Regions from separate parts of the Spiroplasma mirum ATCC 29335 genome, predicted to be linked through region 2. Evidence: riboswitches for the same ligand, from Rfam matches in the RefSeq annotation. Region 2 holds a riboswitch; each other region holds the start of a gene.
What was found. A riboswitch is a leader RNA that binds a small molecule or an ion and turns the genes downstream of it on or off. The one in region 2 is predicted to bind cobalamin.
Positions count from the first base shown of each region.

Region 1 (10,497 bases), 240 kb from region 2:
GTTATTTATATGCCAATTGCCTTTTTAAGTGGTTCATTTATGCCCGCTGAATTAATTTTAAACAGTAATGTGTTAAAATATGTTACATATATTAATCCTTTTAAATATTGTTTAGATCCGTTCTTAGCAGCATGAAAAGGAAACTTTAGTTTCACTACTACTTTCGCAATTTATTTAGCAGTGTCGCTAGGTTTATTGGCAACTTATATTGGAGTTGCTAGTTGAAAAATGCGTTGACAAGCATAGTTACCAATCAATTATAGATTTAGAAAAACATTCTAATTTATCCAATGTTTTTTATTTTTTATTGTCATTCTATTAAGATATCATTTTGTATTTAAGTTAACCATATCAAGAAATGATTTAAAATATATAAAAAATTTAGTTAATAATTTATTGAAAATTATATAATTTTCCATTAGTATGTTAAGTATAAGCACAACTATTGGTTGTTGTTTAATTGCACTTCATTTATTTTAAAAATAATGATGAAAACTATGAAAAATAGAAAAAGGTGTTTTATGGAGAATGCTAATTTTAAAACCAAGAAAAAAGAAAAGTACCTTTGTTGGTGAACAATATTTATTTTTATTAATTTTCTGAGCAATCTTTACTGCCGTTTTGATTGTAATGTTAGTTTTATTTTTAAAAGAACGCACATACATTAATGAAAAAAATAATGTTAACCAAATTTTAACTGAAATTAAAACCGGTGACTTAACCGATGCTGAAATTCAGGAGAGTTATCATGAGTTAATGTCAATTTATTATTCATTAATTTATTTTTTCCTAATGTCATTTAATTTCTTTGGGAAAGGAAATAATGATGTTACTAACTGGGGAAAAGTCTGAGATCAACGAACTGTTAATATTAATAACATGGCTTATTCTTATATTTTTATTACCGCTGTGATTGCGTTGATCGGTTTATGTTTTTATGATATGTTGTTGACAAAAAAAATAAAAATAACTTTAAAAATGATAATAATTAATATTATTATTTTTTTATATTAATTTTTTTACATTTTTCTTGTCTAAAAATGTTAATAATCATTAGCAAAGAAAACTTAAATAATTATATATAATGGTTTTAATAGTACTTAAGTATTTTTCCTACTTAAGCATTATTAAATTAGAAAAGAAAAATTATTATTTAATCAATAAATTTATCCGATTTGACTCTTTTCTATTTAATACTGATGGTTATCTTCTAGTCCTAATAATATATTTATAATTAAATATAGAATTTAGTATTGTCAAAATAGGTAAGTGATATTCTGGATGAGTTTTATTTATTCAAATGAATAAGTAAGGAGGAAACTTAAATGCCAAGTAATGAAGGAAAAGCCCGCATTGCGATGCATGATAGCGTTTTAGTAGGCTGTGAAAAACATCGCGAGAATTGTGAAAAATGTAGAGCAATTCAAGAGTCACAAAAAACAGAGTTAAGTTGTCAAAATTGTGGGAATGGTTTATTTTTTTGTCGTTCAAAACCTTGTGAATATAAACTACATTGTTTAAACTCAGATTGTATTAAATCAAAACATAAATTTGTTTTTAGTAAAAAAAATAATAGCCAAACTAGTTTTGCGAGTGCAAAGCTTAGTTCAGAACATGGTGAAAACATTAAACATCATAATTATAATTATAGTATGAAACGTTAAGAATAAAAAAGAGTTTAATTGATAATTAAACTCTTTTAATTTCCGAATGAAGGCTGGTTCGGATTATTTTTTTGGGGTTTGTTTTTTTTCATTCGACGTTGATGGTATAATTTTTGTCCTGGAGTTGCGTGAGAAGGTGCATATGATTCTTCGCGGACAACCAAATTCCGATTCCATGGAATTAATAAGAACATTGTAAAGATGACTGCTAGTTCAATTAGTTTTAATAAACATCCGATCATTAAAACATAATGAATTGTTAAACTAGTATATTTAAATAATAAGAAGACCACTAGGACATCTAACATCCATAACATAATAATATTGGCAATTGAAGCATATAATTGATACCCCCCAACTCCTAAGATTAGGGATAGAAGTTGAATTAAGGCCGTGCATAAGAATAAGATTGGGGCAAAATATAGATATCAAGAAGCCAATGATTTTGTATAGTCACTTAGGTTTGGATATAAAGTTTGCGGTACCCACCAACTCATTGACAAGAATAGCAAGGCAATTATTAAGGAGACTATAAAAACTAAGAAGATGATACGTCAGGCATTTTTTTTGGCTTGTTTAGTATTATTGGCTCCCAATTCTTTTCCGACAAAGAAGGCCGTTAATCCCGTTAACGGACGGAAGATCGAGAAGAGAAGAGTAAAAATTGTTAAGACAATTTGTAAAGCAGCAATTGCTTGTGGTCCGCCGTTTCGAGCAAAGATCGCAATTTGAATTACTAATGCAAATCCTAACATTAATTGGTTGGCAACATTGGGAATTGAAGTTTTAATCATTTTTTTGTGCATATCTTTTGTAATATAGAAAATATTAAAGTATGGACGAAAAATTGGTTTTGTTATTAAAAAGTAAATCACATACACCATTGTTGAACCAAACCATGACAAGATGACTCCGACTGCTAGACCATCAACTTTAAACATTGTATCGTGATTACCGATAAAACCAAATGAACAAGAAACAAGTAAGTTAATTAGAATTCCAACTAGGGACGCTAATAAAGTAATTTTAATTTTTCCTAGGGCATTCATTGTCATTGCAAAACAATAACTAATCGCTAACAATGAATAAGAAATCGCGGCAATTCTTGTATATTGAACACCAATATGGATGGCATTATTTGCTCCTCCGGTGGCATTTTCTCCTCCAATAATGGCACTAATAATATTGGGAGTTGCTGATTCAACAATAATTAATGAAATTAGGGCAAACCCCACCATGTAACAAAGTTTCGTATTCATTGTTTCGCGAACCTTCGCAAAGTCTTTGGCCCCATAATATTGTGATGTATAAACATTCCCCGCAATGACCAGACCAATTAAACCATATCAAACAATTTCAAAAACATTCGTTTGTGAACCAATCCCGGCCACAATATCATCGGATGAATAGGTTTCATTTTGAAATTGCCCACAAATAAAAGTATTAAATAAACTAATAAAGTTATCCATTAACCCTTGGACAGTCATTGGAATCATCATTAGTAAAGTGGTTAGATAAAAGTTACGATTTTTTTTATCTGCTGCGATATCCATTTCCTCATTCCTCCTTTTAAAAATTAAAGTACTAACACTAGCATATTATACTAAAAAATTTGCATAATTAACTATAATTATTTTGCTTTCGTACATAATTTTTGTAATTATTTTAAAATTTTGCTTAATTTTTAGAGGGTTAATTTTAGGTTGGAATAAAAAAAATTAAAGAAATTTTGTAATATTTTTATAACTGTTAAAAACTAGATATAATATAAATAGAAAACTACTTATCCAACCAAAGCAATAATTATATAGTAAGGTGAAAAAAATGAAACAAAAAGGATTTTATGATCTGTTGTTAAAACTTAATGATCAAATTGAAGGCAATTATGTTGTCAAAGAATTAACCCATGAAAAAGATTATATTAAAGACTGGGACCATTATTTAGTAAAACAATTTAATAATAATTTTTTATTAACAAAATTAAAAAGTTACACAACACTAGAAGAAAAATTAGCATTTTTAAATAGTTTAATTGGCAAAACTAATGTTGAAGAGCAATTATTACCGCAAATTCTATTAAAAATTCATGATGATAATCCTAATGAATATCATAATACAATACGGTTAACTGATAACCATCTATTTACTAATCAAAATGCTCAGGAGTTAATTAATGAACTTAACAAAGAAATCAGAACAGCCGATGAAGTTCATTTTATTTTTCCGTTTATTTCAAAAGCAATTTTAAATAAGATTGAAGCTTCAATTGCGATTGCTAATAAATGTCACACAAAGATCCGATTAATTACTACTACTTTTGATAATATGGCGGCCTTTGTTAACTTAGAAGAGTTAACCCACCTTGTTACCACTTATGATAATTTTGAGATTAGAGTCGAAGATAATTTAGAAAAACGAAGTGAGCGTATTCATATTAAAGCCTCAATTTTTTGCCGAAAATCAGGATTTGGGACTGCTATTATAGGGTCATCTAATTTAACATATCGAGGAATGGTACGTGGTCGGGAATGAAATATTAAGGTTAATGAATTTGCTAATCCCCAATTATATGAACAACTATTAACTGAATATGAAACAATCTGAACTGATCGCTTGGTTAATTTTAATAACCCAACGGAGCGAGCTGATTTATTAAATAGGATTCACTTGGCTCAAGAAGAGATTATTAATAATCAGTTTAACCAAACCACCGAATTTTTAACAACTAGAAAATACTTATATGATTTTCAAAAAGAAATTGTTAATAAGTTAAAAAACCGTCGGAAACAAGGAAAAAATAAACATCTAATTATTATGGCCACAGGAACTGGTAAAACGGTGGTTAGTGCTTTTGATTATCAAAACCAAATTAAAGAAAATAATAATGTTAAACCAACAATATTATTTTTAGCCCATCAAAAAGAAATTGTCGACCAGGCCTTGTTAACGTTTCAAAGCGTATTAAGAGATAAAAGTTTTGGTGAAGTTCTATATGACCAGATGACTTACCAAAATAATAACTATTTATTTGCCACAATTCAAACAATTCATAACCGGTTGTCAGATTTTGACACGCAGCATTTTGATATTATTATTTTTGATGAAGCACATCATATTGCAGCAAAAACTTTCGACCGGGTGTTTAATTATTTTAAACCAAAACAATTATTAGGGTTAACTGCCACTCCTGAGCGTACCGATGGTAAAACAATTTTAAAATATTTTGATAACGAGTTTGCCAGTGAATTAAGATTGTGGGATGCTGTCAACCAACGTTTACTATGTCCGTTTGATTATTATTGTATTGATGATCCAACTTCTGATTTAACTGGTGTGGATTTAAATAATGATGAAGCTTTATTTCAAAAATTAAATACAACTAGTCGTAATGAATTGTTATATCAAATGATTAATAAATATCTTGGCCATTATGCCAAACCAATGTGTGTTATTTTTTGTATTACAACAGAACATGCGAGAATTGTCACAGAATTTTTAACAAAGAAAGGACTAAAAGCAAGTTACTTAACTTCCGAAGTTAATAGTAACCGTACGGCAATCTTAAATGATTTTAAAAAAAATGCGGATTAATTATTTATGTGTGGTCAACATGTTTAATGAAGGAATTGATGTCCCTGAAATTGATACAATTATTATGTTACGTCCCACTAATTCTAAAACAATCTATTTACAACAGTTGGGGCGTGGTCTACGAAAAACTGACCATAAAAGTCGTTTAGAAGTTTATGATTTAATTACTAATGTTGATAAAAAATATGATTTAACGTTAGGAATTAAAAATTTATTTGCTAATAATTTAACTTCTCGCAAAATGATTAGTGAAAACCAAGGCTTACCATATGGTTGTACGATTACTTTAGAGAAACGTAGTCAAGAGATTATTTTACGAAATTTAAGAAAATGATATGATGATAAACATCGCATTCGTTTACAAGTTCGGGAATTCTACCAAAAATATGGACCCGAAGGGTTATATAAAATTTTAGAAACCTATGAAATGTCCTTATTTGAGTTTTATAATATTCTGAATGATTTTTATTTAAAAGTTGCTCAAAATATTACTTTGTATAATAAAAATGAAAATGACCATCAGCGGAATAAAAATATTTTTAAACAGTTTTTATTTTTAAATAGTTATGATATTGTTTGGTATTTTTATCATCGTTTAAAACAAAGTTTACCATCAAACCAATATCAACATTGCTATGATAATCTCTTGATGTGTTCATTATTATATGAAGTAACTAGTATAAATGCCTATGAAGGAATTTTTCCTAATTACCAAGAAATTGAAGATTTAATTGATTATTTTATTGAACATAACCAGTTAATAGTTAATGAATTATTATTAATTTTAAAATATAAACTTAACCATGAAGTATTAATTGCAAGAGAATCTCATCAGCAAGATTCATTATTATATGGTAATTGAACTTTTACTGTTCGCCAAGCATTATGTATTATTGAAAGAACAAATTTTATTCCATCAAAACCCTTACGAATTATTGCTTTTCAAGCTGGACACTTAACTTTTGATGAAACAAAACTAGTTATTTTAGCCGATACCGAAGTTATTAACTATGGGAAATTAACTAAGTATGACCTCACCACAAAAGAATATTGGTGATCATTACCCGAACAGATGAAAATTAATAATAAATTAGTAAAAGATATTCAAAACCCTAATATCACCAAATACTTATTTTTGCAAAATAAAATTAACCATACATATCCAAACCTTAAATTAAAGTTATATGATTTTATTGGAATTGGAAAATATTTAAAAATGGTTGACTCTGACATATTAACGGCAGAATTTAGTTTAATTAGTTAAAAAAAACCTTTTTTTGGTTGAAATCTGAAAAGGAATTGATAATTTTCTTTTCAGATTTTTTAAGTTAGTTGGGAAATTAATCAATAAAAATATATTGTTTTTAATAGTCGTGATTTTATTAAGTTTTACTAAAATTGTGATATTATTTGTTGCTTGTTATAATGATAAACACCATATCGAGAAGGGCAAAGGAGAAAGGAATATGGAAGAAAAAAAGCTTTATACTATTTTAAAACAATATCAAAATCGATTTTTACGACAAAAAGACATTGGGAACTTATTTTTTTTACAAAAAATAGTATCGCTACTAACCGTAGTATCATTGATTTATACCAATTATTGTTTACTAATTTTGCTGAACTTCAAGAAGAATTTCAAAATTTTTTAACCGGATCAGCACTCAAACTAAAAGAGATAAACGCTTATAGTATTCCAAACATTGATTTGCATTTAAAAGTTTTATACTCTTCCGAAGATGATAAAGTTTTTATGCATAAATATCGGGAATTATCAACCAAATTAAATATTTTTAAAGTAAAACTAATTTTTGAAGAAATTATTAAATTTTACAAACTTAAAAATAAGGATAATCCTGAGGATTTAGTTAATAAAACAATTAAATTTCTAAATTCATATTTTGCTGAACAATTTGATAACTTAAAAATTATTGTCAAAGATTCTGAAAATGAATTATCAGAAAAGGGGAGCAATGTTTTTATCTTGGTTATCCATATATTGAAGGATTTTTAGAAACAGAAGAAGTTTTTTGGGAACCATTATTATTATGGCCAATTGTGGTTGATAATAATAAGGTTAAACGAGAAAAGACATTAAGAATTGAAACAATCAACGTTATTATTAATCCCATGATTAAACTTCGTCAGTTAGCAGCGCACAAAATTAATTTAGACTTAGTTAATTTTGATCCGCTGGACGATGAAGAGGATGTTAATAAAATTGAAAAAGCGCTCATGGAGCTAAGTAAGATTGGGCTTACTTTTAAAAATAATAACCCAACTGTTGTTAACCAAACGAGCATTATTACCAATTTTTCGTTATCATTAAAAGCTTATAATAAAGAACAAGCAGCCAGTGAGTTAAAAAATAAATATAATTTTAATGAAAGTGCCATTTTATGTTGTGCTGCTTTTATTGGGATTTATAAAACAACTAATACGGTCTTATTTACTGATTATAATAAAATTTTAGAGAATACTAATTTAGGGGAATTAAATGATTTATTTTTTTAAATTTTAAATGAATATTAAGATTAAAAAGAAAAACGGATTGAATTTGAAAAAAGTTTTCGTGAACAAGATGTCATTGCAATTAGTGAGTTAGATTTTTATCAAAAACTAGCAATTAAAAAAGCAATGAATTCAAATTTAATTATTGAAGGACCACCGGGAACAGGAAAATCACAAACAATTACTAACCTAATTGTTAATTAAATTTACCGCGGTGATAATGTTTTATTATGTGCGGAGAAAAAACAGCCTTAAAAATTGTTTATAATAACATGAAAAAATTTCAAAAATATTTTTTATTTATTGATGATATGAATAACAAAAGTTTTGTTTTTTCACAAATTAAAGCCGCCATTGATAGTTTTTTAAATACCGTGGTTAGTGAAAAACAAAAGATTAGTGATGATGAAATGGATTATTATTTTGATAAATTCCGTGAATATCGTCAGCTAATTGAAGAAGAAAAAACCCAAAATTATACGCTGTATAAAAATGATTTAAAAGATATTAATAATTACTTAGATCCTAATTATTATGAACATTTAAATCAATATGCAATCTTTTCGTTAGTCTTAGAAAGTTTTACCGAAGATGTGGAAAAGATTTATGTTAACTTAGATGATATTATTAAAATTAAGGAATTTAAGCAAAAGTTTGCTGTCTTAATTGAACAGCATTATAAAAAAATTAATTTCTTAAAATTAAGCAAGTTATTAATCAAAATAAAAGATAAAAAATTAGATTATTTAATCTATAACATGCTAGCAAGGGTGAAATTATTAAATAATTACATGATGGTAATATTTTGACTATTGGTTTCACACAAAAAATTTTGCAATTAAATGATAATGGGACAATTAAAATGGAAGTTTCTAAAATAATAGAATCATTTGCTGGTATTTTTTTTAGAGACTTCTGACCATAAATTGTTTATTTCACTAATTACTAATGATTTTAAAGAGATTTATGTGTATCAATTAAATAATGCGTAATTTATTTAAATTTAAAAAATAAAATAACACTTGCATTTTTGGCAAGTTCTTCTTATTATTAAGATAACAACTTAAAAAAGCAAATTTTGGATATTACAGGAATTAGGTGCAAGTCCTAGGCTGTTCCAGCAACTGTAATGCTGATGAACACTATAAAAATCCATTGAGATAAAGATCTTGAGAAGGAATAGTAAGTAAAACGAAGCTAAGCCAGTAGACCGATCTAAAAATTTACAAAACAATTATCAGCATGATAATTATTATCCCTGGGGTTTTGATAATTAATTGTTTACTAGTAGTTAAAAATTAAGGTTAATCTTCTAACCAAAACCTACTAATTAATAATTATTCAAAACGCTCCAAAAGCGTTTTTTTAGTTTTTAAGAACTCATAAGTAAAGGAGAACAATATGAATAAAACTAATAAAAAGAATTGAATAATGTGGTTAATAGCTGCCTTAGCTAGTATTATTTTTAGCGCTTCGGTAATCTTAAACATTACTTATTTACCAAAATATTTTGCGTTAAAAAATCGGGTTGATAATACTTTAAAAATAAAAATTAATGCCTATGATGCTACGAAATCTAACCGTGAGATTTTGTTTAGTTCAAACTATGAATCAACAATGTTAACATTAGGAGATTTAATGCAGAATTATCGCGATAGTTTTTCGGTTATTGCCAGTGGTTCACTGGGGCATTGGCTAGAAGGAATTAATACTAACAAAGGATGAATTAAAAAAACACCCCATGATAGTGAATATTGAACAATTACCAGTCCAACAAATTCAAAATGTAAGGGGAATACTGATCCTAAAAGTAATATTCCTGATATTTGTGAAGTTGGGATTGATGATTTATTCTTAAAAAATAATGATGTTTTTAATTTAATGTTAGTTATACAATAAAATTATGAAAAATTTTTGAGGTAAACTAAAAACAAAATTTTTGTTCCATAAGCGTTCTTATACTATTAAAACTTTAATTCAAATTTGCTTAATTCCAATTTATGCTGCTTTAGTTTTTACGTTAAAAGAGGCAATGGCTTTTTTACCGAACATTGAACCAGTGACATTATTAATTTTATTTGCTGGTGTTTATTTTCCTTTTTTTATGAGTTTTAGTATTAGTTTAATTTTTTGTTTTCTTGATGGTTTATATTGGGGTTTTAATTTAAGTTGGTGTTTACCATACTTAATTATTTGACCACTCTTAGCGGTTATTGGGCGAGTTTGCCGTCCTGTAATTCTAAAATGATGGTGAACTTTTGTCATTATTGCCGGTATTTTTGGGCTATTATTTGGTTTTGTCTTTGCAGTTATTAACTGACTTTTAGTTGTTATCATTGGTAATCAAATTAACGGGGGACAAAGTTTTGTCTTAATTGCCTGATGATTAAACGGATTATCTTATGATGGCATTCACTGTGCTGGGAATATTATGATGGCAGGGGTTTTATTTTACCCTTTAACAAGACTATGAGTTAACCATCTCCAGTATTATTTATTTTATGAAGATGATAAACGAATTATTTCTTATAATATTTTTTTCAAAAAATCCAAGCAAAATTAGAGACTACTTCATCATTTGAAATAAAACCATTAGAACCATTAATTGAAGATAAAAAAACACAAGATAGGTAGTTACATTTAAGAATGAAAAATTTACTAACAATAATGTCAAGTTTAACATTAATTACTACCCCAATTATTTCCCACTTGGGAAATATCCAAAATGGAA
Region 1 covers NZ_CP006720.1:369,515-380,011, forward strand. Annotated here, with positions in the region: gene P344_RS06605 (ABC transporter ATP-binding protein/permease) at 1-246, shown strand, start outside; gene P344_RS01860 (hypothetical protein) at 529-1,014, shown strand; gene P344_RS01865 (hypothetical protein) at 1,326-1,664, shown strand; gene P344_RS01870 (MATE family efflux transporter) at 1,700-3,217, opposite strand; gene P344_RS07365 (DEAD/DEAH box helicase family protein) at 3,489-5,255, shown strand; gene P344_RS07370 (P-loop NTPase family protein) at 5,275-6,519, shown strand; gene P344_RS01880 (hypothetical protein) at 6,859-7,269, shown strand; gene P344_RS01885 (hypothetical protein) at 7,314-7,769, shown strand; gene P344_RS08055 (AAA domain-containing protein) at 7,857-7,970, shown strand; gene P344_RS01890 (hypothetical protein) at 7,997-8,608, shown strand; cobalamin riboswitch at 8,830-8,999, shown strand; gene P344_RS01895 (hypothetical protein) at 9,168-9,665, shown strand; gene P344_RS01900 (hypothetical protein) at 9,670-10,329, shown strand; gene P344_RS06615 (hypothetical protein) at 10,413-10,497, shown strand, end outside.
Region 1: another riboswitch for cobalamin. It lies ahead of P344_RS01895 (hypothetical protein); the one in region 2 lies ahead of nrdD (anaerobic ribonucleoside-triphosphate reductase).

Region 2 (10,497 bases):
CCTTTTTTATTTAATAGTGCTTCTAAGTTGTCAATTAAGGAAGTTAATTTATTAATTAAACCATCATAAACTTTTTCATTAGTGTAATCAATTCCAATATCTTTTAAAATTAATAATGGTTCTTTGCGTCCCCCCTGTTTTAAGAAGTTAATTAATGTCTCAGGGTTATTATTTAAAACATCATTATATAGTTTGAATGAGGCAACAATACATGTTGCATATTTATAAACATAATATGGTGAATTAAAGAAATGTAAAATTCTTGTTCACCCATACTGTTTTGAATTTTCTTCATATTTATCAAAGACTGAACTTCCAAAATCATTACTAATTTTTTCAAATAAATCTGCCAACTTATCAGCATCTAGGGGTTTATTATTTTCAACCATTTTATGAGCAGTTCATTCAAAATCAGCAAATTGAATTTGTCGGAAGAAAGTTCCAGTAATTTCTTCAATGCGATTTTGTAATAAATAAATTTTTTCATCATCACTTTGAGCATTTTTATATAAATAATCAAATAATAAGTGTTCATTAACAGTTGAAGCTACTTCCGCTAAAATAATTGGATAGTTTGATAATGGGCGGGGATTATTTGCATCTGCTAGTAAGGTGTGCACGGAGTGACCAGCTTCGTGGGCTAATGTATTAACCGATGAGATTGTATTATCTCAGTTCATCAAAATAATTGGTTCAACACCATTCCCTCCTGATGAATATGCGCCGGCTCTTTTATTAGTATCTTCAAAATAATCAATTCGATTATCACTTCACGCAATCTCTAGTTGGCTCAAATATTCTGGTCCTAACATTTTTAATGATTCACGAATAATGTTTTTTGCTTCTTCAACTGAATATTTTTTATTAACACTGGGCACATTTTTTACTAATTTTAAGCGGCTGTCTGATGCATAATATTTATTAAATTTAAAATATTTTTTCAAAATTTCATTATAGCGAACATTTAAATGACTTGTTTGACGACCATACTTAATTAAACTTTCATAAATGTCTTCGGTAACATCATCACCTGATAATGATGCTTGCAAAGTATTTTTATAGCCTCTTAACTTTACTGATTCGACACTTCTTTGTAAAATTGCTTCATAAACTCTCGCAAAGGAATGTTTTTTATCTGTTAAATGTTGCACAAATAATTTTGCTGTTTCTGCTCTTAATTTTTGATCATCCAGTGGGTCAGTCTCTTCAGTAATTTCACTATATAAGGCTTGAGTTAATTTTTGTTCTTTGCCTTGATAATTTACATAAGCTGGTTTTTTATCAGCATATGCTAATAAATCATAAATATCATAAGCTGCTCCACGACTTCGTGATACTAATGATAAAATTTCTTCGTCTCGTTCAGATAATATATGTTGCGCTTCGCGGAAGAATTTCCGATATCCATATTCGTATTTCTGTAACTCAGAATCTGATTTAATTCATCCCATAATAATTTGTTCACCAATTGCTTTTAATTCGGGAGAAATAAAAGCTAATTGACTTGAAAGTTCATTAATAGTATTGGCAAAGATTCCTGATAATTCTTGATAAACTAAATTAGTTGTATCAATATCACCCATATGTAAATACTGCCCTAATTTACTAACAATTAAATCAATTTCATCATCTAACTGTAAATATTTTTTAAAAATATCTTTATTATTTAATTTTCCTTTAAATGCTATAATTTCTTTTAACTTTTCAACAATAATATTTAAATCTTTTTTTCAATCATCAATTGTGGGGTATAAATTTGTAAAATCTCATTTATACTGGGCTGGTGCTTCATTTCTTTTCATTTCCCATCTTCTCCTTTATCTGCATAAATTATTATTCTAAGTCTTATTATATCTCAAATAATCTGATTATATAGTAAATAGCGCTTTATTTTAATGCTATAATTTTATATATTAGATTATTTAGAAAGAAGGATGAGTAAATAATGATTGTATTAAATGATAAAAAACAAGTTCTGACATTAAAAGCTATTTTTAAAAATGATCAAGTAAACAATTTAGTAATTAAAGAAAATGAAAGAACAACTTTAATTTCCGAAGATAAAACTATTTATGTTTATTTTGAAAAACCATTAACATTCAAATCAGTATATAAGTTTATTACTAATTTTACTAAAACTAATAAATACAATATTAATATTGATGTTGATAGTTTTAAAAAAAATGCTGAACCAAATAGTCACTTATTTAAAGCATTAGCAGAAGGATTATATTATAGTTTAAATAAAAACTATAGTTTAAAAACAACAAATAAAAAAGAAGAAAAAGATGTAATTTATAATTTGGTTCATGATTGCCCTAACGCAAATAACAAATTTATAGAAATTACAACAAAAATGGAATATGTTAATTTTGCAAGAATCTTACAAGATACTCCCCCAAATTTAATGTATCCTGAAATTTTTGCAAAAAAAAGTAGAAGAAGAAGCTAAAAAAAATCCCAAATTTAAAAATTACAATTTTAGATAAAAAAGAAATTGAAAAAGAAAAAATGGAATTATTATTGGCTGTTAACGCCGGAAGTTATTTAGAACCTCGGGTTGTAGTTCTTGAATATCATGGCAACCCAGATAGTAAAGAAAAAGTAGGTCTAGTAGGAAAAGGAATTACTTTTGACAGTGGAGGATATAACCTAAAACCATCAAATGCTCTAGTTGGAATGAAGTTTGATATGTCCGGGGCTGCTATTATGTGTGCGACAGTATTAGCCTTAGCAAAAGTAAAAGCAAAAGTTAATATTTCAGCCGTTGCTTGTTTAACAGAAAATCGCATTGGTGGGAAAGCTACTTTAACAGAATCAGTAATAACTTCAATGAACGGTAAAACAGTCCAAATTGATAACACAGATGCTGAGGGAAGATTAGTTTTAGCCGATGGAATTACTTATTCAATTCGTAAATTAAATGTTAATAAATTAATTGAAGCATCAACATTAACTGGCGCTATGTTAGTGGCTTTGGGAAGATTTATGACCGGAGTTTTTGCCAATAATGACGAATGATATGAAGAATTTAAAAAAGCTAGTGAAAATTCACACGAAGAAATTTGAAGAATGCCAATTCATGAAGACAATATTGCAGTAATGCGGCAAACTCCTATTGCTGACTTAACAAATGCTGAACCATCAAGAATGGGAGGAAGTTCAACAGCGGCTGCCTTTCTATGTGAATTTGTAGAAGATAAACCATATATTCATTTAGATATTGCAGGAACATCTGATACAGGGAACGGGCACGGAACGGGCGTAATGATTAAAACAATCTTCGAAATGTTTAAATAAATATAAAAACTAAGTTTTAAACTTAGTTTTTATTTGTTTTGATCTTTATTTATAATGGTTTACGAGCATGGTAAGTTCGTTCTTCCTAAAAAGTACTATTTTTGCGCATAATTCATAGCCCCACATCCACATGTTTAGCCACCTTTCTAGCTTTTCTAATTCCATACCGTACTACTTTTCTTTTGTTTTAAAGTTTTTGGTTTTTTGACCATTATCATAAATTCACATTTTATCATCTTTATCAGGCTTGATGTATTGTTTAATCATTGTTGTTTTTTCTTGCTTTTCAATAAATTTTACCTTTATTTATTATATTAAATAAATACCTAATTTACTAGTTATTAACGAAATATTTTATACATAATATTTGTACCTCATTTTTGTGGGGCAATTTTAATTAAAAATCGCAATATTTTATTTGCAAAACCAACAATGATGTAGTTTTTTCTTTTTTTAAACTTTGTTTTAAAGATTTGGGGGCAAATACAAATTACCTTATTTAATGACTTTTGTTTTTTTTAATTCGGTATTTACAGCAACTGAATAATTTAAGACATATGCTTTTGAAACAGCATATGAAGATAAAAACAAACTCGGTGTAAAACTTACTAATGATGCCACATTTAAAACTCGCCCAATAATATTTTCTTTTGTAAATTTTTCTAAAAATAACTTTGTTAAAAGGAGTACGGTCTTGATATTTAAATCAATTAAATTCAGATTGGTATCAATGTTAACTTTGTTATAATTCCTATAGTTAGCAAACTCTGCACATTATTAATTAATAAACTAATATTCGGTATCTATTAACAGAACGAAATAAGTCATAAACATTATCTTGAATTGATAAATCATAACTAAAATTTATGACTTGAGAAGGATATTTTTCCTTCAGTTTTTCTAAAATACTTTGCAACAAAATTATTAATTTATTTTTTATTTTACTTTTAAATTCATCATTTGTAATAGTGCCTTCTCTCTTATCAAAGTCAACTATATGAGGAAATTTTGACATTATTATTTTATTGAATTTTTTAAAATAAAATTCAGAGGGTATTAATTTCATATATTTAAATTTTAAATTAAATGTTACATTTAATTCACTAGGATTTAATAATGATTTTTTTTATATAAATACTCCATTCTTAATTTTATTTTATTATTTTCTTAATATAATGAAAATCATAAATAATATAATGCTAATTTTCTATAATCATCAATAGAAGAATTTCCACGAACTGCAGTACTTTTTTTGGCAAGATCAAAATTATTAGCAATATCTAATATATAATTAAAGTTTTCTTTACCTTTAACCTTATGATTATTAATAACAATTTTATTTTTGGCAAGTGAAAAATTAACTGTTGGTACTAAATCAAGAAACTGTTTTTTTTTGTTAATCCATAGTTATCTAAATCTAAAATAGTGACAGCTGAACTAGCATTAAAATAAGTTTTTTGTTTACTATTTAATTCGGTTTGATTTAAAGTTTTAGTATAAGTTACACCTGATAAATATATTTTTAAATTGTTTTTATTTTATAGATTATTAGTTTCATTATTCAGGATGTTCGAAACTTGACCATTAACTGTCTGTTCAAGGACGAAAGAAAGTGGGGTTAATATTAAAAAAATGCTGGTTGCAATAATTGCTAGTAGTTTATTCATTAATAATCCTCGTTTTTTATTAATTTCTCATAAATAATTTAACTAATAAAAAAAGAATTCCTTTAAAAATAAAAATACTTGATTTAATAATTTCCAAATAATTATCAATAAAATCAAGTTTACAATTTTTTAAATAAATTGTTCGCTGGTTACTGCTATCTTTAAAAGGAAGTAAAATATCTCTTAATTCTAAAACGAACCACGCATCAATTAAGACATCAATATATTTTAAACACGCATTTAACTCTGGTTTGTTTATAATTTGTTCATACGTATAGCCTGTATAACATCAAATATTTTTGTTAGTATATTTTTTAAAATATTCTAACAATTGTCTTAAAAATAGGGAGTCATAAAAACGGATCACCTCTCCCGATAACGTAACACCCTCCAATAACGAATTAGCATTAATTTGGTCAATAATTTCAGCAAGATATTTATCATCTAGAAGTTGGCCATTATTATGATTTCAACTTCTGACATTGTGGCAACCAAAACAAGCATGCCGGCAACCCGCTACTAAATAAATACTATAACATAACCCAAGGCCATCACTAGTTGTTTCAGGATAAATTTTTAAAACTTTAATGTTAAAGTTATTTATTTTCGTTAATTCCATGTTTAACCCGATCATGTTCTTCTGATCTTTTCGCTGAATTTCAACTATTTAAATCACCAGTTAAATAACCAGTAATTTGACGAATGCGACGGATATTATTGCTTTGACATTTATCATATGCCTGAGGAATAATTCCTGAAAATTGACATTCTAAACAAACATCAACGGGGTGATTAATTGATCCATAACCAATATTATTATCAAAGATACATTTAAGTATTTTTAAAATAACAGGAATTTTATATTTCATAGCTCCATCCAATTCAACATAACTAATATGTCCATCTAATGTAATTGCGTGGAATGGTACTTCTTTTTTATTTTTTCAAAAATACTAATATTTTGTTTAACATCAACATGGAATGAATTAATATAATAATTACTATCATTAACACCAGAAATAATTTCGTATTTTTTAACATCCATTCTAGTAAAACGCCCAGGTAATCCTTCGGCCGGAGTGGCAATAACTGAATAGTTTAAATTTATATTTTTGTTTATATTGATTAGCAATCTCGTTCATTGTTAATACTGCTTGGTATAACAAATCATATGCTGCTTCTAATTCACTATGGCCTTCCCCAAAAATCATTTTCATGGCATTGTGTCCACCAATAAAACCAATTGTTAAACTACCCTGGTTAATCATATTTACCAGATATTCATCTTTTGATATGTCCTTATGATGTTTTCATACAATGAGGCACTTACTTTTTTTAAAAAATCATCATATGATAAATTTTCTTCTTTAACTTCTTTTACCGCTTCAATGGCTAAACGAGATAAGTTCATAGCGGTAAAAGAAATATTACCACGACCAACTGGTGTTTTATACCCATTAATATTTTCAAATGTTCTTGTGCGACAACCCATCGTGGCAACTTCATTTAAATAATTATTTGGATCAGCAGGATTTCAATTTTCGTGCTTATTAAATGGTGTATCTAAAAAACAAAGTTAGGAAATAATCGGGTTGAATTTGTTTGACAAGCAAGAATTAATAAATCAAAGTTTTTAGTTTTATAATTTAGCATTTCCTGTTTAGCTTGTTTTCAATTATTAATTGCTAAATTAAAATCTTCTTCAGAGTAAAAGATTCCTTCCTTAACTTTAAAAATTTAAATTGGGAAATTGGTGTTTTATTTTTTCCAAGTCCTTTTTGAGTTGCTAATAATACTTGGCGAATCATCATTCTTCCTTCGGAAGAAGTATCGGTTCCATAATTTATTGATGAAAAAAAACAACTTGGTTTTTCCTCATGAAATGCATTGTGTTTAAATTATAAATAAATCCTTCCATTGCTTGAAAAGTTTCTTTTTCTGTTGTAAGATATGCTTCCTAAAATGCAATTTTAACTTGGTTTATATTTAAATCTAATAATTTACTAATTTCAAGTTGTACTTCTTCGTTAAGATGTAAATCAATAGTATTAAATTTTTCTTGGATTAGTGCTTGTCAATTTTTTTAATTTTCTAAATTATTTAATTTTAAAATAAATTCTAATTGTTTAACTAAATTTTTACGAAATGATTTTAAAACACCAAGAGCTAAAAAATAATCAAAAGCCGGAATTTCTTGACTACCATGTTGTTTATTTTGGTGTGATTGAAAAACAATTGCTGATAGTGTCGCATACGACTAAATAGTTTGTGGTTCGCGGACCATTCCATTTTTTGTTCAAAAACCATTAGCAAAAAATATCTTTTAAATCATATTGCACACAAGTTGTGGTTTTTGATGGATAATAATCTAAATCATGAATATGAATATCCTCATTTTGATGAGCATCACGATATTCTTTACTTAATAAAAAGCGTAAAGCATATTCTTTGGCAGCTGTTGCAGCCATATTCATCATTTGACCGGCTGGTGTATCTGCTGACATATTATCATTTTCATAAGTTGAATCATTTTTTTCAACATTAACAATTTTCATCATTTCTTCTTTTTAATAAATCATTATTATATGAATTTAAAGGATTTTCTTTAGTAAAAATAGCAAACGAGTTACTAACTAATACTACTTATTGTTGAAGTAGATCCCCCATCAGTTTATTTATTATATAAAAACTTTTTATCATTTAATTTCATTCCCACTTTTCCCCGTTTCTATTTTAGTTATTATTTAAGTACTTTAAATAAACAAAAATAACTAATATTATTTTTGTTATCTTTATTAATAAAATTCAATAATTTATTATTTTTCATTTTTGTAAAAAATACAAAAATTAAATAAATTACAGGATTACTTTATTCCAGAAGTAATCAAATTTCAAAAACATTGTAGGTCTACTGGCTTTACTTCATCTTACTTACTGCCCTTATCAAGAAATTTTCTCAGTGGTTATTACATATTACAGCTTTCGTCAGTTCTACAGTTGCTGGTACAGCTTGTGCTTTTAACACAATTCCCTAATTAAAAACCACATTTATTTTATTTAATTTTTGAAAGATCAATATCTTTCATACTTAAACTATATTATAAATAAATCAAAATTTTTCATTTTTAAATTAAAAAAATAAACTACTAAAGTTAATTTATATTTTCATTTAAAATTTCATTCAATTTAGATAAATCAATATTTCCTACCAACATAATGATTGCTACATTAGTATTTTGAATTAATTTAATTTCTTTATATAGTACTACTGCATAAGCTGAAGCGTCAGCACCTTCTGCTAAAATTTTATCTTTTGCCAATAAGAACTAAATTGTTTCCTTTACCCTCTTTTCTCTGAAACAGTAACAATTTCAGCAACATACTGTTTACATATCTCAAAAGTAATTAAACCAATTTTTTGAACATTAATACCATCAGCAATTGTTTTACTAGGTTCAACTTCAATTGATTTACCAAATTGAAAGGCTTTTGTTAAAGATGGTACATTTTCAACTTCAACACCAATAATTTTAATTTCTAGATTTAATGTTTTTGCAGCAATAGCAATGCCTAAAATTAAACCGCCTCCACCAACGGGAACAATTATTGTATATAAACCTTGGATTTGTTCAATTAATTCTAATCCAATAGTACCTTGCCCACTAATAACATCTTCATCATCAAAAGCATGTACAAATGTTAATTGCTGTAATTTTTGAACTTCTAATGTATTTTTTAACGCCCTCATCAAAATTAGAACCAGATAAAATAATATCTGCACCATAATAATTTGGTTGCCTCAATTTTTGACTTTGGTGCATTTTCTGGCATTACTATTGTACATTTAGTATTTGTTAATAAGCATGCCAATGCAACACCTTGAGGATGATTGCCAGCAGATGCAGCAATAAACCCTTTAGCACGTTCGGTTTCATTTAAAGAAAGTATCTTTTTTAAACTTCCTCGAATTTTAAAACTTCCTGTTCGCTGTAAATTCTCTACTTTTAAATATATTTCCATATTAAGCATTTTTGATAATGTAAGATCATGAATTATATTATCAGAATTAATATAATCATTGATTCTATGTCGTGCTTCCTTAATTTTATAAATAGTAATCATCAGGGAAAACCTCTCTTATATATGTGTCTTTGTTTTCATATATTTTCTATTCCGTTGTCTAATAAATTAAGACTATTTATAAAACTCACTAAATTACCCATACCCATAGCAGATAAGATACTCATTGGTATGTCAACACCATTAATTTTGCTCAAATTCATACCAATGATATTATCAGGCATTAATGATAATGTTCCTTGACCATTCTGAACTAATAAATAAGTACCAGCACCATCTTTAGTAAATAAATTACTAACAAAAGTAAATGTAATGTAACTGTAACTATTAATAGCGTTTTGTGCTTCTTCTGTAAGTCTTGTTGTTGTGGCTTCTTCTTTATGGCAAGCAATAATACTGATTGCTCCGGTTGCTGTTAAACCAACAGCGCCAAAAATTGCTAATAACTTTTCCATTCCTTTATTTTCCTTTCTTTTAAAAATTTTAGGGAAATAAAATAATATAGTTATTACAATTGTTATAAATAAAGTTAATAAGTTTTTAACTTTCCCTGCTAATATCTTAATTAACTAAACAATAAAAAAACAATAAGTTTCATAATTTAGAAAAATAATTATTACCCTAAAAATTATAAATTCTCTAAAAAACTAAGTTTTTATATTTACACGCATATATCTATTTGCTATAATTCCTTTGTGTCTAAGTAAATGAAAGGAATAAATATTAATGGCAAATATCAAATCACAAGTTAAAAGAATCAAAAAAAAATGAAAAAGCTAATTTAGCTAATAAATCATTTAAATCTTCAATTAAAACAGCAATTAAAAAAGCTAATTTAGCAATTGCAGAAAAACAAGAAAATGCTAATGATTTAGTAAACAATGCTGTTTCATTAATTGACAAAGCTGTAACTAAAGGGATTTATCATGCTAATAAAGCAGCGAGAATAAAAAGTAAATTAATGATCCGTGTAAATTAATTTTAGGAAATAATTAGGCTGGTGTTAAATAAAAAATAGTAGCTATGAAAGTAGTTACTATTTTTTAATTTAAAAAGATAATTAGAACTTTAATTATCTTCATCATCTTGGTTATTATTCTTATTTTCATCCTTATTTCCAAAGGAATTAAACGGATTATCTTCTCTAAATTCTTCGTCAAATAAAGAAGGATCTATTATATATTTTTTGCCATGCATTGCGGCGTTAACTGCTTTTTGGTATTCTTCATTAGCTCGGACTAATTTATTACGGTCAAGTTTAGGTGCAACAATCATTAGGGCAATGGTCGCAATTGAAGCAACTAATCCCACAATCATAAAGATAATACTAAATGCATAAATTAATTTGTATGAAGAACTATTATTAATTTCATTGATAATATTATTTAACGTTTGTTGCAGGTCAGAATCGGGTGTTAGGATTCCACCAAATAAACTTGAATCACCAACA
Region 2 covers NZ_CP006720.1:133,548-144,044, reverse strand. Annotated here, with positions in the region: gene pepF (oligoendopeptidase F) at 1-1,802, opposite strand, end outside; partial or broken gene P344_RS08030 (M17 family metallopeptidase) at 1,946-3,300, shown strand; gene P344_RS08025 (SDR family NAD(P)-dependent oxidoreductase) at 3,796-4,032, opposite strand; gene nrdG (anaerobic ribonucleoside-triphosphate reductase activating protein) at 4,987-5,586, opposite strand; partial or broken gene nrdD (anaerobic ribonucleoside-triphosphate reductase) at 5,564-6,099, opposite strand; gene nrdD (anaerobic ribonucleoside-triphosphate reductase) at 6,014-6,235, opposite strand; gene nrdD (anaerobic ribonucleoside-triphosphate reductase) at 6,238-6,477, opposite strand; gene nrdD (anaerobic ribonucleoside-triphosphate reductase) at 7,274-7,525, opposite strand; cobalamin riboswitch at 7,872-8,000, opposite strand; gene P344_RS06470 (hypothetical protein) at 8,120-8,287, opposite strand; gene P344_RS07740 (pyridoxal-phosphate dependent enzyme) at 8,308-8,715, opposite strand; gene P344_RS07735 (pyridoxal-phosphate dependent enzyme) at 8,721-8,996, opposite strand; gene P344_RS00635 (lipoprotein) at 9,020-9,502, opposite strand; partial or broken gene rpsT (30S ribosomal protein S20) at 9,774-10,026, shown strand; gene P344_RS00625 (hypothetical protein) at 10,116-10,497, opposite strand, start outside.

Region 3 (10,497 bases), 560 kb from region 2:
TTTGATGGTTTACACGAAGGCCATTTAAAAGTTATCGATGCTACTTTAGTAATTGCCCACGAAAATAATTTATTATCGTTATTTTTTACATTATCAAAAAGCGTTAGTGATTACTTTAAAAAAATGAATACTAAACTAATGGAAAACAAAGTTAAGCAAGAATTAATTGATGCTCGAGGTTTTAATTATTATTTAGAAGGTGTTGTTAATGATGAATTTATTTACTTAACTGCCCACCAATTTTTAACCATTCTACAAGAAAAGTATGGGGTCCAAAAAGTAGTAGTTGGACAAGACTTTTCTTTTGGTAATAAGAGAGCCGGGAATGTTGAAACTTTACAAGATTTTTTTTGGCAAAGATAATGTTACAATAATTAGACGAGATCCAATCAGCCATGCTTCTTCTTATATTCGTAATTTAATTACTAATAACCATGATTTAATTAGCGCTAATAAATTATTAGCCTTTCCATATTCAGTGACCGGGATTGTTGACCATGGTAAAAAATTGGGACGCACAATTAATTTTCCGACAGCTAATATTTATTTACCAAGAAAGTGTTTATTACCTTACGGAGTATATGTTACCGAAACGTTAATTAATAATCGTTCTTATCCATCACTAACTTCTTATATGGTCAATAGTAAAAACCAAGAAGCAGTTGAAACTTATTTAATTGATCAAAACATGGATTTATATGGTCAAGAAATTAGAGTCTTGTTTTTAGAATATATTCGACCAAATATTAAAATTTCTTCCATTGCTGAATTATCAGAATTAATTAACAGTGATTTAAATTATTGAAAACAGCATTATAGTATTCACAGCAACTAATAAATAGTAGAATTTTTACAAAAATATTTAAAATAGTGCTTTTTTTGTTAAATTAAGACTATGAAAAAGCATTAGGCCCAGTAAATATTATAGTAGGTTTACTATGATGATTAGGGGTCTTTTTTATGTTTTTTTTATAAACACAAAATAAGAGAGGTAATAATTGAATGAAAAAAATTTTAGCAATTTTAGGAGCTCTAGGTTTAACAGCAACCGGAGCAAGTAGTGTTGTTGTTTGTGATAAATCAGATAAAAATTCAGGAGAAATTAGTCAATTAACATTTGTTGATAGTAAAAGTGTAAAAGACTTAGAAGCACTAAAACAATTGATGATTTTAATAATTTAACAGATGAAACATCACCAGAAACAAAGTAATTTTTAATTAAATATTATATTGAAAAATCTCTTTATTTATAAAGAGATTTTTTCTTTTACCAGTTAATTAAAATTAGGGTCATAAAAAAATATTTAAAATTGATGACAAATTATTAAAATTACGGTATAATCATTTAATGTAAAAGGTAAAAATTTTTTTATAAATTTATCTTATTTTCCATAATATTTAAAATTTTATTATAAAAGTTAGGAGATAACTATGAATAAGAAAAAGCAAATGAGCAAAGTTGGTTTTATTGTTTCTTCTTTAGGAGCAGCAATTGGACTAGGGGTAATTTGAGGATTACCTGGTTATATTAATAAGAACGGGGGATTTTATTTTTTCTTGTTTTATATTGTAGCAATGATCATTGTTGGAATTCCGTTATTAATCTTTGAATTTAATTTAGGAAACTTGCGCCGTAAAAGTGTGATTAATATTTTTGAAAAAGAAAATGTTAAAGTAAGTAAATTTATTGGGTGGTTTCAATCAACCTTAATGATTATTATTCCAATATATTATTCAGTTTTAGTTGGTTATACAATTGTTTCAATTGGAATTGAATTTAGTCCCAGTCTTATTAATGATATGGGTGGTAATATTTTTAATAAGCATATTTTGCAGAGTGGTGGCTTTGGTGTTAGTGCGCATGGTGGTTTTCAATGAATTGTATTTTTAGCCTTTCTCTTAGTTGTTATTTTAGTGGGATTAATCTTATCATTTGGGATTAAAGGGATTGAAAAATTAAACAAAGTATTTATGCCCTTATTATTTATTATTATTTTTATTTTAGCAATTTATATTTTAACAGTTCCGGGTAGCAAAGAAGGGTTAGCTACTTTATTTTTAAAAGATAATTTAAAAAAACTAGGGACAACCCAAACTTGAAGTAGTGTCTTTTCCTTAGCATTCTTTACCACTTCGTTAGGAATGGGAATGATGATACGGTTTGCCGGAGTTGCTCCCCATAACCAAGATAATACTTCCAAAACATATTTATTACTAATTGGGATTTTATTTTTATCAGTTACCAATTTAATTTTTATCTTTGGTTCGTCCGGGGCAATTGTTAATAATAGTATAAGTGATAAAACTAACATTTTATTATTCCAGCAAGAAATTACTAATAAATTTGGTAGTGATTCGATAGTGTTCGTCTTTAATGTGCTTCCAAAGACTTTCCATATTATTAACCAAAATACTGTTGTAGGCTTTGGTAGCTTCTTAGGAATTCTCTTTTTCTTAGCCTTGTTCATTGCGGGATTAAGTACTACGGTCGGAAATACCGAAGTTATTGTAGATGCAATTGAGACTCAGTATCATTTTAAAAAGCGCCGAGTTATTTTTGGAATATGTACATTAATCATTGTGGTTGGCTTAGCGTTAGTATTTGAAAATACTTACCAGTTAATTAATTCCTTCCAATTATTAGCTGCTGGGTTAGATTTAATTTTAGTATCATTTGCACAAGTAATCTTCTTTGTTCATAAAACTAAAAAATTAGATGTCCTAATTAAATATAACAATAAAGTTTCATGAATTAAATTAGGGACATTATACCGCTTAATGATGTATTATGTTATCCCGGTTATTTTATTTATTATTATTGGCTTTTCTATTTATGATTTTGTGATTTCAACAACAACTAACCCATTATATATTTTTATCTTAGCATTAGTGTTAGGAATTTTGGTACCAATAATTTCGGCATTAGCTAATAGTCCTGAAATTTTTGATGCTAAAAAAAATAAAATTAAGAAGACAGTTATTCAAAATGAAATTCCTAAAGTATCACAACCTAAATTAGAAGACGAGGTGGAGTAGATGTTAACGATTATTGCTTTAACAGTATTATTAGTAATTTTAATTTGTTTAGGAATTTTGTTTGGGTTCTTTATTTACAAAGATTTAAAACGTACTGAACATACAATTGAACTTGACCAAGAACTAGCAGAACATAATTTATTAGAAGTTGATTTAGAAAGTGAATTAGAACAAGAAACCGTAAAATAATTTTTATTAAGAATTATTAAAACTTATTTTTATAAAAAAATTTTTATAATTTAAAATTAAATAAAATAATATTATGTTATTATTAAAAAGGCATATTAATGTCTGTATTTAATTATTACTAGTTTTTAAAGATAATTTTAATAAATGTTATTTAAAAAATAGTTTTAAGAATTGATTTATTAAGATAAATCAGTAAGTAATCTAGAAATGACTTATGATAGATTAAATTATTTGGCAAATTCTAATATAGAGTATTTATTTATTTTTATGCTAACTATATTTTGATGATATAGATATAGAAGTTTCATTGGTAAGGGCAGATTTAATTTCTGAGATTAAAGAGATGAGTCTTTGAAATATTTTTATGATTCTGGTCCAAGGCTAGATCGAATGCGGAAGTAATAAGTTTTGGCTTTAATGACAATAATTATGTATTTAATGGTGAGGTATTTAATACTAGAGAACAATTAAATCGTTATATATTAAAAATAAAATCCCAATTGCAACTGTTAATACAATCCAAAATCCAGGTAATTTTACCATTAATGGTAGTGGAGAATTATCACGAGATGTATTATCAGCATCTTATGAGAAACCAATAACAGTTTATCAGTGGAATGATAAAAGTGCTTATTTAAATTGAACAGATGCTTTAAAAACTTTTACAAATTATCAAAAAGTTTATAATATTCAAGGCCAAATTCGTTACAATGAATATAAAGCACGAGAATTATTATGAAAATTCTATAAAGAAAAAATTAGAAGACTCTTCAAATTTGCAAACGGAATGTTATTTGCAAGAAGCAGTAAGCAACAAATTTTAAGTAAAAGTAAGTATCAAAAAAAAGAACTTAAAATAACTGATGTTATTTTTAGTGATACTGGTGAATTTGAAAGTTTTTTGTGAAATGCTTTAAATGCTCAAAGCTGTTTATTAAGATTTATAACTGCTAATAATTATGGTCAAGTTTTTAACCAAAAATTAATATAATAGATAATTATTTGAAGACCATTCACAAAATTCAAGAAAAATAAAAGCAAGAAATTAATGATGGTGAATTAGTAGTAACAAAATTAAAAAAAAGAAACTATTATTACGAAAAAAATTAATGCGGAAAAAAACTTAAAATAGGAAAGATATCTCGTCTTGACTCATATGAATTTTCTTCAACAAATACAAATGAATACAAAAAACCTTTATAATTAAGGATAAAAAAGAATAATTATTATTCTTTTTTATTATTTTACAAATTAAAAATAATATAGTAAGATATGTTTACAACTAAATAGCTTTGGAATAATAGATGTTTGGGAAAAGAGTTAGATTCTCTTGCTGTCCCAGCAACTGTGATGCGGATGAACGTTACATAGCCATTAAAGGAAACTTTGAGAAGGGTAACTAGTAAAATGATGCTAAGCCAGGAAACCAGTCTGTTATCTCACTAAAATTATGTTATTCCTGGGAATGAAATAACAAAATTATTTTGTAATCTTTGATAATCTTGCTAATGCTTTTTTTTGATTACTTTTAAATAATTTAAAAATATTTGTACTCCTTTCCCTAATGAAGTGAATGCTTTTTAGTTGTCAAGGAAAACTTGTTTTAGGGATTATTACAAGTTTTTTGTTAACTTTCCATAATTTATTAACAAATCCCATCTAGCATTGAACGGGAATTAATATTGTTGAATAATTAAAAAATCCAGATTACTTTTGGGTTTATTTTAGTAACGCTAATTAATTAAAAATATCTTTGAAAGGAGCAATTATGGCAGCACAAAAAAATAAATATTATCAAGCATCACTTTCACCCCTTGAATATGCCCAAGCTAATTTTCAGGGGAAAATGCGGTCAGTTAACTGAAATGTCATTAATGATGATAAAGATTTAGAAGTATGAACCAGAATTACCCAAAATTTTTGGTTACCAGAAAAAATCCCAGTTTCTAATGATTTAACATCATGACGTACTTTAAATCCGGAATGACAACAATTAATTACCCGCACATTTACTGGTTTAACATTATTAGATACAATCCAAGCAACGGTTGGGGATGTTGCCCAAATTCCTAACTCATTGACCGACCATGAACAAGTTATTTATACAAACTTTGCTTTTATGGTTGCTGTTCATGCGCGATCATATGGAACTATTTTTTCAACTTTATGTTTAAGTGAGCAAATTGAAGAAGCCCATGAATGAGTTATCAACACAAAAAGTTTACAAGAACGTGCCCAAGCGTTAATTCCATATTATGTTGGTGATGATCCGTTAAAATCAAAAGTTGCGGCTGCTTTAATGCCAGGATTTTTACTATATGGAGGATTTTATTTACCATTTTATTTATCGGCCCGTGGTAAGCTCCCAAATACTTCGGATATTATCCGATTAATTTTAAGAGACAAAGTTATTCATAACTATTATAGTGGTTATAAATACCAACAAAAAGTTGCTAAATTACCCCCAGCTCAGCAGGAAGAAATGAAACAATTTGTTTTTGATTTACTAAATGAGTTAATTATTTTAGAAAAAAAATATTTACATGAACTTTATGAAGGTTTTGGGTTAGCTGAAGATGCAATTCGCTTTAGTTTATATAATGCTGGGAAGTTTTTACAAAATTTAGGTTATGAATCACCTTTTAGTGAGGAAGAAACTAGAATTGCCCCCGAGATTTTCACTCAGTTATCAGCCCGCGCAGATGAAAACCATGATTTCTTTTCTGGAAATGGTTCTTCTTATGTAATGGGGATTACTGAAGAAACTGAAGACGAAGATTGAGAATTTTAGATTTGATGAATAATTATGCATGAGGATGTTATTAGAGTTTCCAACCAATCAGTTACCAAACCAACGGGTGAAATGTATGTTGTTTATTTTTCCTCAACATCAAATAATACGCACCGCTTTATCCAAAAACTAAATATTAAAAATACACGTATTCCCTATGATTTATCAGAAGAAATCTTAGTTGCGAAAGATTATGTTTTGATTTGCCCCACATATGGGGGTGGTGGCAATGATTATAAAGGAGCAGTTCCTAAACAAGTAATCAAATTTTTAAATAACAACCAAAATCGCCAGTTTTGCCGCGGGGTGATTGCTTCTGGAAATACTAATTTTGGTGACACCTTTGCGGTGGCTGGACCAATTCTTTCCAAAAAATTACAGGTTCCATTATTATACCAATTTGAATTACTAGGAACTCCACATGATGTTCAAACCATCAAAAAAATATTAAGTGATTTTTGAAAGGAATAGAATTTATGAAGACAAATAAAGTTTCTCTGTTAACAAATAATGTAGATAATGAAGAATACATTGCTTTGAATGCAAAATCAAAAATATTTGAACGGGGAAAAGATAATTTTCAATTTGACGTGTTAGCGGCTGAAAGTTATTTAAACCACCATGTGTTACCAAATCTTAAAAAATTTGATGATATTAAAGAGCGCATCACCTACTTAGTAGCCGAACAATACTATGATGAAACAATTATTAATAAATATCAAATCGAAGAAATTGAAAAATTAACAACTCTTGCCAAAAGTTATCATCATCACTTTCCTAGTTTTATGGGAGCGTTAAAATTTTTTAACTCCTATGCTTTAAAAACTTTTGATAATCAGCAATATTTAGAAACTTATGAAGATCGGGTGGTAATGAATGCATTATTTTTTGGGGATGGTGATTTTCATGCCGCCCAAGCAATCCTAAAAGAAATGATGTTAGGGCGCTTTCAACCAGCAACTCCGACTTTTTTAAACGCGGGAAAAAAACAACGAGGAGAATACATCTCGTGTTACTTATTAAGAGTTGAAGATAATATGGAATCAATTTGTCGTGCAATTTCAACTTCTTTACAATTATCAAAACGCGGTGGGGGTGTAGCCTTATGTTTAACTAACCTTCGTGAATTTGGAGCACCAATTAAAAATATTGCTAACCAAGCCACGGGGGTTATTCCGGTTATGAAAATTTTGGAAGACTCCTTTTCATATGCTAATCAATTAGGTCAACGTCAAGGAGCTGGTGCAGTATATTTAAATGTTCATCATCCTGATATTATGTTATTTTTAGATACGAAACGAGAAAATGCCGATGAAAAAATTCGAATTAAATCCTTATCATTGGGGGTTGTGATTCCTGACATTACATTTGAATTAGCAAAAAATAATGAAAAAATGGCGTTGTTTAGTCCGTATGATATTCAAAAAGTTTATGGAAAACCGATGAGTGATATTGCCATTACTAAAGAATACTATAATATGTTAAATAATCTGGACATTAAAAAAACCTTTATTGATGCACGAAAATTATTTCAAACAATTGCGGAATTACATTTCGAAAGTGGTTATCCATATTTATTGTTTGACGACACAGTTAATAATCGGAATGCGCATCCTGGCCGAATTGTGATGAGTAACTTATGTAGTGAAATTGTTCAGGTAAGTACTCCGAGTGAATATAATGAAGATCTTAGTTTTAAGAAAATGGGGGAAGACATTTGTTGTAATTTAGGGAGTGTTAATATTGCCAAAATGATGGAAAGTGGAAGCAATTTTTCTGAAGCAATTTATCAAGCAATTAAAGCATTAGACCATGTATCACGTAACAGTAATATTGCAAGTGCTCCTTCAATTGAATATGGTAACCAAAAAAATCATGCGGTTGGTTTGGGAGCAATGAACCTCCATGGTTTTTTAGCAACTAATCATATTTTTTATAATTCTCCCGAAGCAGTTGATTTTACGAATATCTTTTTCTATGTGATGGCCTACCATGCTTTTAAAGCATCAAATCAACTGGCTCAGCGGGTTGGTGTTTTTAAGAACTTTGATGAATCTAAATTTGCCGATGGTTCATATTTTGATAAATATACCAAGTGTGCACCAGATCACTACCAACCTCAAACTGATAAAGTTAAAGCATTATTTGCCAAATATAATATTATAATTCCAACCCAACAAGATTGAATTACGTTATGTGAACAAATTAAAAGCACGGGGATGGCTAACTCTCATTTAATGGCCGTAGCACCAACTGGTTCGATTAGTTATCTATCATCATGTACTCCAAGTTTACAACCTGTGGTTGCTCCCGTTGAAGTTCGCAAGGAAGGAAAATTAGGACGGGTATATGTACCTGCTTACCAAATTAATTTTGATAATATGGGCTATTACGCTTTAGGAGCTTATGAAGTCGGACCAAACCCAATTATTGATATTGCTGCCGTCGCCCAACAGCATGTTGACCAAGCAATTTCATTAACATTATTCATGACCGATACCTCTACGACCCGTGATTTAAATAAAGCATATATTAGAGCTTTTAAACAAGGATGTTCATCAATTTATTATGTCCGTGTCCGCCAAGAAGTATTAGCAGATAGTGAAAATTATGAATGTGACGCTTGTGTAATATAATAATTTTTAGGAAAAAATAATGTAAAAAATATTAAAATTGATTAAATAGGAAAAAATCCAATATTATAAGAATAATATTTTAATTAAGTTAGTTTAATAATTATAGTTGAGGTAATTAGTTATGTTTTTTCTTTAATTTTTATTGAGTTTCATTTGATAATCCGTTATGATTAATAAGGTTGTTATTTCGTTGTTATTAACATCACCCTTTGTTAATTACTTTGATTTGACATTAAATAAACCATTAAATGAAGGGAGAATATTACGTAATGTTGACTAAAGAACAAAAAGCTGAAATTGTATCAAAATACGGCAGAAATAAAAATGATACGGGGCTACCAGAAGTGCAAATTGCAATTCTAACCCAAGAAATTAATAACGCAACAGAACATTTACAAACACATAAAAAAGATATTACTTCACGTCGTAGTTTGTTAAAAAATGTTGCGCAAAGAAAACACTTGTTATCATATTTAGCAAACAAAGATTTTGAACGTTATAAAGCTATTATTGAAGCGTTAAAAATTAGAAAATAAAAGTAAAAAATCACAAGCGTGATTTTTTTATTTTAATGTTATTTATGCAATTTATCCTTTATAATTATTAGAGATTAAAAGATTAATGTAAAAAGAAGGAAGTTAATTAATGAAAAAATCACATATTCGCAATTTTTGTATTATTGCCCATATTGACCACGGAAAATCAACTTTAGCTGATCGGATTTTAGAATTAACTGGTACCGTGGAAAAGCGGGAAATGCAAAACCAGTTATTAGATTCGATGGATTTAGAGCGTGAACGTGGAATTACAATTAAATTAAATTCAGTCCAACTAACATACCATGCTAAAAATGGTGAAAAGTATATTTTTCATTTAATTGATACTCCCGGTCATGTTGATTTTACTTACGAAGTATCCCGGAGTTTAGCTGCTTGTGAAGGAGCGTTATTAGTAGTTGATGCGGCCCAGGGAATTGAAGCCCAAACCTTAGCAAATGTTTATTTAGCAATTGATAATAATTTAGAAATTATTCCAGTTATTAATAAAATTGATTTACCATCTGCTGATCCTGAACGGGTAAAAGCTGAAATTAAAAAAATAATTGGAATTCCTGCCGAGCAAGCGCCCTTAATTAGTGCGAAAACAGGAGTTAATATTGACCAAGTGTTAGAAGCAATTGTTAAATATATTCCTGCCCCAATTGATGCGGATGATAATAAACCACTGTGCGCTTTAATCTTTGATTCTTATTATGATAAGTACCGAGGGGTAATGCTTTCAGTTCGGGTAAAGCAAGGAATTATTAAAGTGCGGGAAAAAATTAAGTTAATGAGTACCAATGCGGTTTATGATGTTACCGAAGTGGGAATTAAAACGCCAAAAGAAGTTAAAAAAGACCAGTTAGAAGCGGGAGAAGTAGGTTGAATTGCTGCTAGTATTAAAACTATTAAAGATATTAATGTGGGGGATACCATTACTAGTGTTGCTAATCCTGCCCAGGAACCATTATTAGGTTATAAAAAACTAAACCCAATGGTCTTTTGTGGATTATATCCAATTGATTCTGCAAAGTATAAAGATTTAAAAGAAGCGTTAGAAAAAATTCAAGTATCAGATGCTTCCCTAGTATATGAACCAGAAACATCACAAGCATTAGGATTTGGTTTTCGTTGTGGTTTTTTTAGGATTATTACACATGGATGTTATTCAAGAACGCTTAGAACGAGAATACAATTTAGAATTAGTTGCCACCGCACCATCGGTAATTTACCATGTTTACTTAATAAATAAAGAAATGATTAAAATTGATAATCCAAGTAAACTGCCCCCGGTTCAAAAAATTGA
Region 3 covers NZ_CP006720.1:705,276-715,772, reverse strand. Annotated here, with positions in the region: gene P344_RS07500 (nucleotidyl transferase family protein) at 1-363, shown strand, start outside; gene P344_RS07495 (riboflavin kinase) at 326-835, shown strand; gene P344_RS03565 (lipoprotein) at 1,003-1,182, shown strand; gene P344_RS03560 (SLC5/6 family protein) at 1,432-3,036, shown strand; gene P344_RS03555 (hypothetical protein) at 3,037-3,225, shown strand; gene P344_RS03550 (hypothetical protein) at 4,013-4,216, shown strand; cobalamin riboswitch at 4,511-4,674, shown strand; gene nrdF (class 1b ribonucleoside-diphosphate reductase subunit beta) at 4,994-6,016, shown strand; gene nrdI (class Ib ribonucleoside-diphosphate reductase assembly flavoprotein NrdI) at 6,032-6,487, shown strand; gene nrdE (class 1b ribonucleoside-diphosphate reductase subunit alpha) at 6,493-8,652, shown strand; gene rpsO (30S ribosomal protein S15) at 8,922-9,188, shown strand; partial or broken gene lepA (translation elongation factor 4) at 9,298-10,497, shown strand, end outside.
Region 3: another riboswitch for cobalamin. It lies ahead of nrdF (class 1b ribonucleoside-diphosphate reductase subunit beta); the one in region 2 lies ahead of nrdD (anaerobic ribonucleoside-triphosphate reductase).